4 regions of the Mesorhizobium shonense genome follow, and region 3 is predicted to be linked to each of the others. Evidence: predicted binding sites of a transcription regulator. Region 3 holds the regulator's gene; each other region holds the start of a gene.
The links. The regulator PhoB, encoded in region 3, activates phosphate uptake and scavenging genes when phosphate is short. The targets are predictions, from matches to a motif close to TGTCATNNANCTGTCAT.
Positions count from the first base shown of each region.

Region 1: ABID26_RS13265 (ceramide glucosyltransferase) is a predicted target of PhoB. The motif match lies at 1,133-1,149, and genes of this name have one in related genera.
Region 2: phnF (phosphonate metabolism transcriptional regulator PhnF) is a predicted target of PhoB. The motif match lies at 1,328-1,344, and genes of this name have one in related genera.
Region 4: ABID26_RS30155 (PhoX family protein) is a predicted target of PhoB. The motif match lies at 1,331-1,347, and genes of this name have one in related genera.

Region 1 covers NZ_JBEPLM010000004.1:196,001-198,199, forward strand. The annotation lists gene ABID26_RS13265 (ceramide glucosyltransferase) at 1-1,032, opposite strand, end outside; gene apaG (Co2+/Mg2+ efflux protein ApaG) at 1,251-1,643, shown strand; gene ABID26_RS13275 (Hsp33 family molecular chaperone) at 1,852-2,199, opposite strand, start outside.
Region 2 covers NZ_JBEPLM010000010.1:170,159-172,357, forward strand. The annotation lists gene ABID26_RS24290 (zinc-binding alcohol dehydrogenase family protein) at 1-146, shown strand, start outside; gene phnF (phosphonate metabolism transcriptional regulator PhnF) at 552-1,298, opposite strand; gene phnG (phosphonate C-P lyase system protein PhnG) at 1,426-1,887, shown strand; gene phnH (phosphonate C-P lyase system protein PhnH) at 1,887-2,199, shown strand, end outside.
Region 3 covers NZ_JBEPLM010000012.1:237,308-239,506, reverse strand. The annotation lists gene phoU (phosphate signaling complex protein PhoU) at 1-493, shown strand, start outside; gene phoB (phosphate regulon transcriptional regulator PhoB) at 511-1,200, shown strand; gene ABID26_RS27135 (ROK family transcriptional regulator) at 1,526-2,199, opposite strand, start outside.
Region 4 covers NZ_JBEPLM010000017.1:5,569-7,767, forward strand. The annotation lists gene ABID26_RS30155 (PhoX family protein) at 1-1,267, opposite strand, end outside; gene ABID26_RS30160 (hypothetical protein) at 1,705-2,043, shown strand; gene ABID26_RS30165 (phosphatase PAP2 family protein) at 2,057-2,199, shown strand, end outside.

The DNA of each region.
Region 1 (2,199 bases), on a different contig from region 3:
GTCGCGCACGATCATCGCGGTGACGCTGCGCGGCGACAGATACCAGCCCTTGGACCAGGCGAGCAGGCATTCCGGCACATAGGCGAACGCCAGAACGCAAAGCGCCGTGGTGGGCAGGCTGACGCCGGCACTGGCCGCCGCGACAAGCGCGAGCAGCAACGGCAACGCCACACCGGTCAGGATTTCGGGGGCAAAAAACAGCGGGAAGGTGACGCGGCGCAGCCGCGCCCAGCGCGCCTGACGCGACCAGATTTCGGCGAACGTGCGCTGGCCGAGCGGCTGTTCGAAGGGCGACGCGACGAGATTGACGCGCAGTGCCAAGCCGTTGACCAGCTTGGTGGCGGCCGCGTCCTCGGCGATCTCGGCGGCTAAAGCCTGGATGCCGCCGTTCGCGTCGAGCATCGGCTTGTTCCACAACATGCTCTTGCCTTGGGCGAAGCCGAGGCCGAGCGCTTCGCCCGCATATTGCCAGCGCGCCTGCAGCGTGTTGAGGAAGGCGCATTCGACTTCGGCCCAAAACCCGTCCGGCCGCGAGCCTATCGGCGTGGAGCAGACGAGGCCGGTATCCGGCCGCCAGGCCGCCATCAGATGCTGGACATAGTCCTTGGGCATCAGCACGTTGGAATCGGCAAGGATCACCCAGTCGTGCCGCGCCGCCTGCCAGCCCTTCACGCAATTGTTGAGCTTGGGATTGGCGCTGATCCTGTCGTCGCCGACGAGCAGCCGCGCCGGAACCTTGGGGAAGCGCGCGATCGCGGCATTGATCAGCTTGACCACGGGGTCTTCGGCGCCGGCAACGCAGAAGATCAGCTCATAGCGCGGCCAGTCGAGCGAGAAGGCGCGATCAAGCATCTCCTCGGCGAACGGCTCGACGCCGCGCGACGGCACGATGATGGAGACCGGTGGCTGCTTCTCCGCGGGCGGAGGAATGATGCGACGCGCCTTCAGCCGCGACGATGCGAGCATGATGCTGGCGAAATTGGAAAGAAGAAGGGCTGACGATGCAAAGGCGGCTGCGAGAGTCAGTTCCATCGAGATCTGGTCACTCCGGAAAAGCCGCCCGCGGCCATTTCAATCAGTCGACAGAGCGCCCGAGTCGCCCGGCATGGTTTGTGCACACCAACATTGTCATGTGTCACTTAAATGACATTGTTTTTCGGCACGTGCGCTAGAAACTGGCAGGATGGCGCCTCACCTAATAACCACGAAGCGCGACAAACGTTCCCTTCGCCGGCAAACCGGAGTGACCCATGTATCGCGCCGTGACGCGCAACATCGAAGTGCAGGTCAGGCCGTTCTATCTGGAGGATCGTTCCGATCCGTCCGAGAACCGCTATGTGTGGGGCTACCAGGTGACGATCGACAACCGGTCGGACGAGTTCGTGCAGCTTATGTCGCGCTACTGGCACATCACCGACGGCCGCGGTCGCGTCGAGGAAGTGCGCGGCGCGGGCGTCGTCGGCGACCAGCCGGAGCTCAACCCCGGCGACAGCTACCAGTACACGTCGGGATGCCCGCTCTCGACGCCATCAGGCATCATGGTCGGCCATTACACGATGCGCAACGGGCGCGGCGAGACGTTCGATGTCGCCATCCCCGCCTTCTCGCTCGACATGCCGGGGACGAGGCGAACGGTGAACTAAACGCTGGGCGAGAGCGTTTTTTCTCCCCGTCACTATACGGGGACAAATGCCCGGCAGGACAATGAGGGGCAGCGCCGGACTCGTGCGATTATCTTCCAGGCATATAACAACGCTGGAATGAGAGGCGCGACCATCGCCGGACTTGGCGCCGCCCCTCATCCGCCTGCCGGCACCTTCTCCCCGTATAGTGACGGGGAGAAGGACGATCTCACTCGGCCGCGAACTCCGCCGGATCGAAGTCGTACTGCGTCGAGCAGAACTCGCAGGCGACATGGATGCCGCCGTCCTCGGTCGAGTCCTTGATCTCGTCGGCCGAAAAGCCTTCGAGGATGCCGCGGATCTTCTCGCGCGAGCAGGAGCACCGGTCGGCGACGGGCACGCCACGGAAGACGCGCACGCCATGTTCGTGGAACAGCCGGTAGAGCAGCCGCTCGGCGCCCACCGTCGGATCGATGAGCTCGGTCGGCTCGGTGGTGCCGAGCAGCGCCAGAAGTTCCCGCCAGGAATTGTCGGCCGGCTCGTGCGTCACGTCGCGCGGATCACCGTCGCCGCCGGA
Region 2 (2,199 bases), on a different contig from region 3:
ACGTCGCCGCCTCGATCCGCAATGGTGCGGTGCCGCTCGGGAAACTCGTCACGCATCGCACGACGCTCGCCGGAACGCCGCGCGATCTCGCGCGATGGGCGCATGAGAAGTCGGGATTGATCAAGGCGGTTATCGAGGTTGGGTGAGACGCTGGTTCGCAGGTCGGCTTGCGTCGGCGATTGGCGGAAAACGCCAAGGGAGTCGTCCTAGGGTGAAGCAAGGGGCGAAGACTCTGGGACCCTATGACTTCAGAACGCCTCAGCAGCGCAGCACTCCGAAACGCTGGCGGGACAGCACCCCCTCTGTCCTGCCGGACATCTCCTCCGCAAGGGGGGAGATCGGATGTTGCGCGGCTTTCGCCAATTGTCGACGTCGAAGAAGGGCGCGGCGCTTAAGCTGCCAATCTCCCCCCTTGCAGGGGAGATGTCCGGCAGGACAGAGGGGGGTGTGAAAGAACGCGGCGTCACAGTACCTTTCTTAATCGTCTTTATCCAAGGGATCTCCGCGACGGAGCTTCGCTCCTGCTACGCCCCGGATGACGACGTCGAAGGCTAATCGTTCGCCGAAAGCCTGAGTTCCACCCGCTCCGCGGGAAAGCGCGACTCCGCGAACTGGATCGGCTGGCCGTCGAGCGTGACGTTGACCGCAACCGCCACCAGCACGATGGCGCCAGGCTGCAAATCCAGTGCGGCAAGATCGTCGGCATCGGCATGACGGGCCGACAACACCGTCGAGTGCCTCAGATAGTCGTTGATGCCGAAGCGCTTGAGCGAGGCGGTGATCGATCCCGTCTCCGCCATCGCGGCCTCGATGCCGGCGAAGCGCTTGGCGTCGAACCAGGTCGTCGCCCGCGACACCGGATGCCCGTCGGCCTCGCCGCGCGTTTCCAGCCGGATCACCGCTGCCCCCCTGGCGATCCCGAGCGCCTCGGCGATGCGCCGGTTGGCCGGCTCGGTCGAGGACGACAACAGAGCGATGTGGCGCTCGGTCGTCTGTCCCTGCAGCCCGGTCGAAAAGCGTGTGCGGGCGCCGATCGGATAGGACAGCCGCTTGCGCGATAAGACGAAGGTGCCGCGCCCCTGCTCGGCCTTGAGCACGCCGTCCTGCACCAGGGCTGCAATGGCGCTGCGCACCGTATGGCGATTGACGCCGTAGCGTTCCGCCAGCGCGACCTCGGGCGGCAGCGCCGCGTTCTCGGCGAAATCGCCGCTCGCGATCCCCTGCAATATCTTGTCGGCGATCTGGCGCCACAGCGACACGCCGCTGCGCCTTTCAATGCTGCTCGCAATTCCGATCATTTCCCCGCCGCCAAACTTTTACGCTCCTTTGTCATCCACCCGTCATGGACTCTCGCTAGGTGATGAGTATAATTTGTATAGTTGTCTATATCAATAGATAAATTATCTTCATGCGAGGAGTGAAGCCATGCGAGGACAGGAAGCGCGCGAGCAGGCCGAGCGGAAGGCTATGATGGCGACGCTGGCGCATGCGGCGGCCGATGAAATCACGCGTCTTTGGAACGGCTCCGGCCTGCCCTCCGAGGCCGAACTGCTGCGCGGCCCGGAAACCGGGCTGGTGACGGTGCGCGGGCGGATCGGCGGCGGCGGCGCGCCCTTCAATGTCGGCGAGGCGACGGTCACCCGCGCCACCGTGCGGCTGCCCTCCGGACAGGTCGGCCATTCCTATGCGCTCGGCCGCGACAAGGGGAAGGCGAAGCTCGCGGCAATAGCCGACGCGCTCTGGCAGGACCCGGCTCATCGCGAGGCGGTCGAGAGAAAACTGGTCGCGCCGTTGCGCGCGGTGCTCGAGGCGGCGCACGAGAAGCGGCGTGTCGAGACGGCGGCCACGAAGGTCGATTTCTTCACCATGGTGCGCGGAGAGGACTGATGGACATCGCCACGCAATCGATCGAAGGCGGCTTCGTCGATCCCGTCTTCAACGCTCAAGTCGTGTTTCGCGCCATCATGGATGCGATGGCGCGCCCCGGCAGCGTGCAGGCCCTGCCGCCGCTCGCCCATCCGCCGGCGCCGCTGTCGGCGACCGCCGGCGCCGTGGCGCTTTCGCTCTGCGACAACGACACGCCGATCTGGCTCGATCCACGGCTGCAGGCGGAAGCTTCCGTCAAGGCCTGGCTCGGCTTCCACACCGGCGCGCCCTTGGCCAACACGCCGGCCGATGCCCATTTCGCTTTGATCGCCA
Region 3 (2,199 bases):
CAAGCGCCAGCCGATGGCCGACGACCTGCGCAGCGTGGTCGGCGCGATCCGCATGGCCGGCGACCTCGAGCGCATCGGCGATCTCGCCAAGAACATCGCCAAGCGGGTCGGCTCGGTCGGCGTCAGCGCGGCGCCGCGCGACCTGTCGCATTCCATCGACTCGATGGCGCAGCTGGTGCTGATCCAGGTCCAGGGCGTGATCGAGGAGTACACCGCGGGCGACGCCACGGCGCTTGCCAAGCTCCGGAACGACGACGAGCGCGTCGACGTCAAATACACCTCCGTCTTCCGCGAGCTTTTGACCTACATGATGGAGGATCCGCGCAACATCACGGCCTGTACGCATCTCCTGTTCTGCGCCAAGAATCTGGAGCGCATCGGCGACCATGTCACCAACATCGCCGAGAATGCCTATTACGTGCTGACCGGCACCCAATTGCCCGCGAATCGTCCGAAGCAGGACGAGACGGCGATGTCGGCGCCGGCGGCCTGAGCAAAGGTGCCTGACAAATGATCGCCCCACGCATCATGGTGGTGGAGGACGAGGAGCCGCTGGGGGTGCTGCTCCGCTACAATCTCGAATCCGAGGGTTATCAGGTCGAGGTGGTGACCCGCGGCGACGAGGCCGAGATCCGCCTGCAGGAGAACGTGCCCGACCTTCTGGTGCTCGACTGGATGGTGCCGGCGGTTTCCGGCATCGAGCTTTGCCGGCGCCTCAGGATGCGGCCGGAGACCGAACGGCTGCCGATCATCATGCTGACCGCGCGCGGCGAGGAAAGCGACAGGGTGCGCGGCCTCTCGACGGGGGCCGACGACTACCTGGTCAAGCCGTTCTCGACGCCGGAATTCATGGCCAGGGTCAAGGCGCTGTTGCGCCGTGCCAAGCCGGAGGTGCTGTCCAGCGTGCTCAAGGTCGGCGACATCGTGCTCGACCGTGAATCGCACCGCGTCTACCGCAAGAAGAGCGAGATCAGGCTCGGCCCAACCGAGTTCCGGCTGCTCGAATTCATGATGCGGCATCCCGGCCGCGTGTTCTCGCGCAGCCAGCTGCTCGACAATGTCTGGGGCGAGACGATCTATATCGACGAGCGCACCGTGGACGTGCATGTCGGACGCCTGCGCAAGGCGGTCAACAACGGCCGCATGCCCGACGTCATCCGCACGATACGCGGGGCTGGCTACGCGATCCGCGAGGATTAAGTTTCAGGCACCGATGTTCTGACAGGTTATGCACTTCCAACATCCACGCTGGGGAGTAGCCGAGACGCTTTTGCTTCGTCATCCACGGGCGGAGCAAGGAGCGTAGCGACGCGGCGAAGACCCGAGGATCCATGCCGTGACTTCCACGCGCCGCGGCGGTGCAGAATTCTGCTCCGCGCCCTGCGTCCGAGGTAACGGCATGGATTCCAGGGTCTCCGCGACGGAGCTTCGCTCCTGCTTCGCCCTGGAATGACGAAGCTGCGGGGCTTTCGCTAATCTCCGGCGCCTGGCAGGACACGGAACCCAACGATCACTTCAAGGCTGATCAGGCTACGTTCTTGCCCATCCCCGCTCGCGCTTGGGCGCCCGGCGCGAAAATCTCCTGGTCGACGAAGCTCAGCGCGCGCATGGCGCAGCCTTCGCGGATCAGCGGCAATTCGTTCGGCTCGGTGTCGAAGGAGATCGATTTGGAGTGCTGGCCGCCGGCGGTCTGGGCGATGGCTTCCCGCAGCGCCGGCTCGATCAGGTCGAAAGCCGCCGCGCTGACGCCGACCATGGCGACCGGCGCCGGGTCGATCAGCGCGAACAGGCTGCCCAGCCCAAAGCCGAGCGCCTCGCCCGCCCGGCGATAGGCCTCGCGCTCCGGCCCGTCTTTTTCACGCGCCTTCGCGGCAAGAGCCCGCATGTCGGCGTCGCCGACGTCGACCGGCTCGGCGTCCTCGCTCATCTTCATGGCGCTGCGCCAGATGGCGTAGTTGCCGGCGTAGGCCTCGACGCAGCCGCGGCGTCCGCAACGGCAAAGCGCGCCGCCCGGGCGGTGGATCATGTGGCCGAACTCACCGCCGGAAGAATGGGTGCCGGTGAACAGCTCGCCCTTCAGCACCAGGCCCATGCCGATGCCGTGCGAGAGCAGGATGGCGATGAAATTGTCGCGATAGCGGTCGGGGTCGCGCCATTGCAGCGCCACCGCCATCATGTTGCAGTCGTTCTCCATGGTGG
Region 4 (2,199 bases), on a different contig from region 3:
GCGGGCCCTGACCAAACACGATCGGCATCCATTCGACCGAGCCGTCCTCGGCGAACTTCGCCACATGCAACGTGCCGTCGTCGAGCAGGTTCATGTTGGCCGCGAGGTCATTGGGATTGAACTTACCAGCGGTGACGAACTTGTAGACATAGTCGAAGCGCTCGTCGTCGCCGAGATAGAAGACGACACGGCCGTCCCTGGCGACGATCGATTCGGCCCCTTCATGCTTGAAGCGGCCCATGGCGGTGCGCTTCCGCGGCACCGAATTCGGGTCGTTGACGTCGACCTCGACGATCCAGCCGAAGCGATTGGGCTCGTTCGGTTCCTTGGCGAGGTCGAAGCGGTCGTAATGCGCGCCCCATTCATAGGCGCCTTCCGGGATGCCGAGCCGCTTGTAGTTGGCGGCCTCCTTGTGGCCTTCCGGCAATTCGCCCGAGAAATAGCCGTGGATGTTTTCCTCGGCCATCACATAGGTGCCCCAGGGCGTGACGCCGCCGGCGCAGTTGTTGAGCGTGCCGATGACCTTGGTGCCGGACGGGTCGGCATTGGTCTTGACGCGGTCATGGCCGGCGACCGGACCGGAAAGCGCCATCTCGGTGGTGGACATGATGCGGCGGTTGAGCTTGCCGTCGCGCACCACCTGCCATTTGCCGCCTTCCTTGCGGATCTCGACGATGGTGCCGCCATGAGCGGCCATCTCGACATCGACCTGCTCCTTGCTGAGCGGCGCCAGCTCGGCGGCCTTCTTGCCATCCTTCTCGACGATCTTGACGATGCCCGGGAACATCAAATGCGGATTGGTATATTCGTGGTTGACGACCAGCAGGCCATGCTCGGCCGAGCCGTCGATCGGGATATAGCCGACATAGTCGTTGTTGTAGCCGAACTGCCTGGCCTGGGCCTCGGCCGACTGCTTCACCGGATCGAATTCCGGCGAATCGGCAAACAACGGATCGCCCCAGCGCAAGAGCACGTCGGCATCGTAGCCCGGGGCGACATGATGCTTGTCGTCGATGCCGGCTTCGAGCTCGTCGAATTTGAAGGCGGAGCCCTCGGTCGCGCGCGCCTCGTCGGCGGCGACGAGCGCCAGCGGGCTGACGGTGGCGGCGATGGCCGAGACGGCCAGCGAACCCTTCAGGAAACCGCGGCGCGAGAAGCGCGCGGCGATGATCTCGCCCATGGTGCGGTTGTCGGTGGGGTTGACGGACGGGCCGTCATTCTCCTCGAGCTGGCTGGTGCGGAAGCGGGTTTCAGGGGATTGGGTCATGGGCTGTCCTCTGGCTTCTTGAGGTGGCTGGAACTGTGACCCGTCGATCCCTAAAGGCAGCCGATCACATTTTCGTGACATGGCTTCGACGTACCACCCGGTGATTGGCGAAGCCGTCGATGTCGGCCCTTTCTCCCCGTCACTATACGGGGAGAAATGCCCGGCAGGGCAATGAGGGGCGGAGCCGACCTAGCAAACAGAGGCGCCGTGACGATCGCTTCAAGCAAGGACAACGCCCGGCGTGTAATGCTGATGGCCAACGCTGGCGCCGCCCCTCATCCGCCTGCCGGCACCTTCTCCCCGTATAATGACGGGGAGAAGGGGGCTGGCCGCGGCCTTCGCTCTTGTCCTCCACTGCTCGGCTTGACGGCTCCACGCGCTTGGGAAACAAGGACGGCGACGGGCGCGGCGAAGGCCGCTTCGAGAGGGGATGAAACGTGAGTTTCTGGGGCTTGACGCAGCTTGGCGTTTCGACGGTGATCTTCCTTTTTGCGGCGATGGCGGCCAAGCAATGGGGGCTGGCGCCGAGCCTGGCCAAGATCCTGCTGACCCTCGCGCTCTATTCCGCGGGCAATCTGATAATGCTCAGGCTGATCCGAGAATTCGGCATGTCGGTGTCGTTCAGCCTGTCGGCGGTGATCCAACTGGTGTCGGTGAACGTCGTTGCACTGGTCTTTTTCGGCGAACGTTTGAATGCATTGCAGGCCACCGGCGTCGTGCTGGCGATCGCCGCCGTCGCGCTGATCACGCTCGGGCCCTATATGCAGCGGCTATAGCTGGACCCTCCGAATGAAATCGACCGCCAACGCGCTGCTCAACAGAATAGAATTCCCGGTGCTGCTGGCCGGGCTGGTGATCGCCGGCGGTCTATGGGGCCTGGTCGAGCTCATGGAGGTGGCGCGCGCCACCGCTCCGCACGCCTTCGACACGGA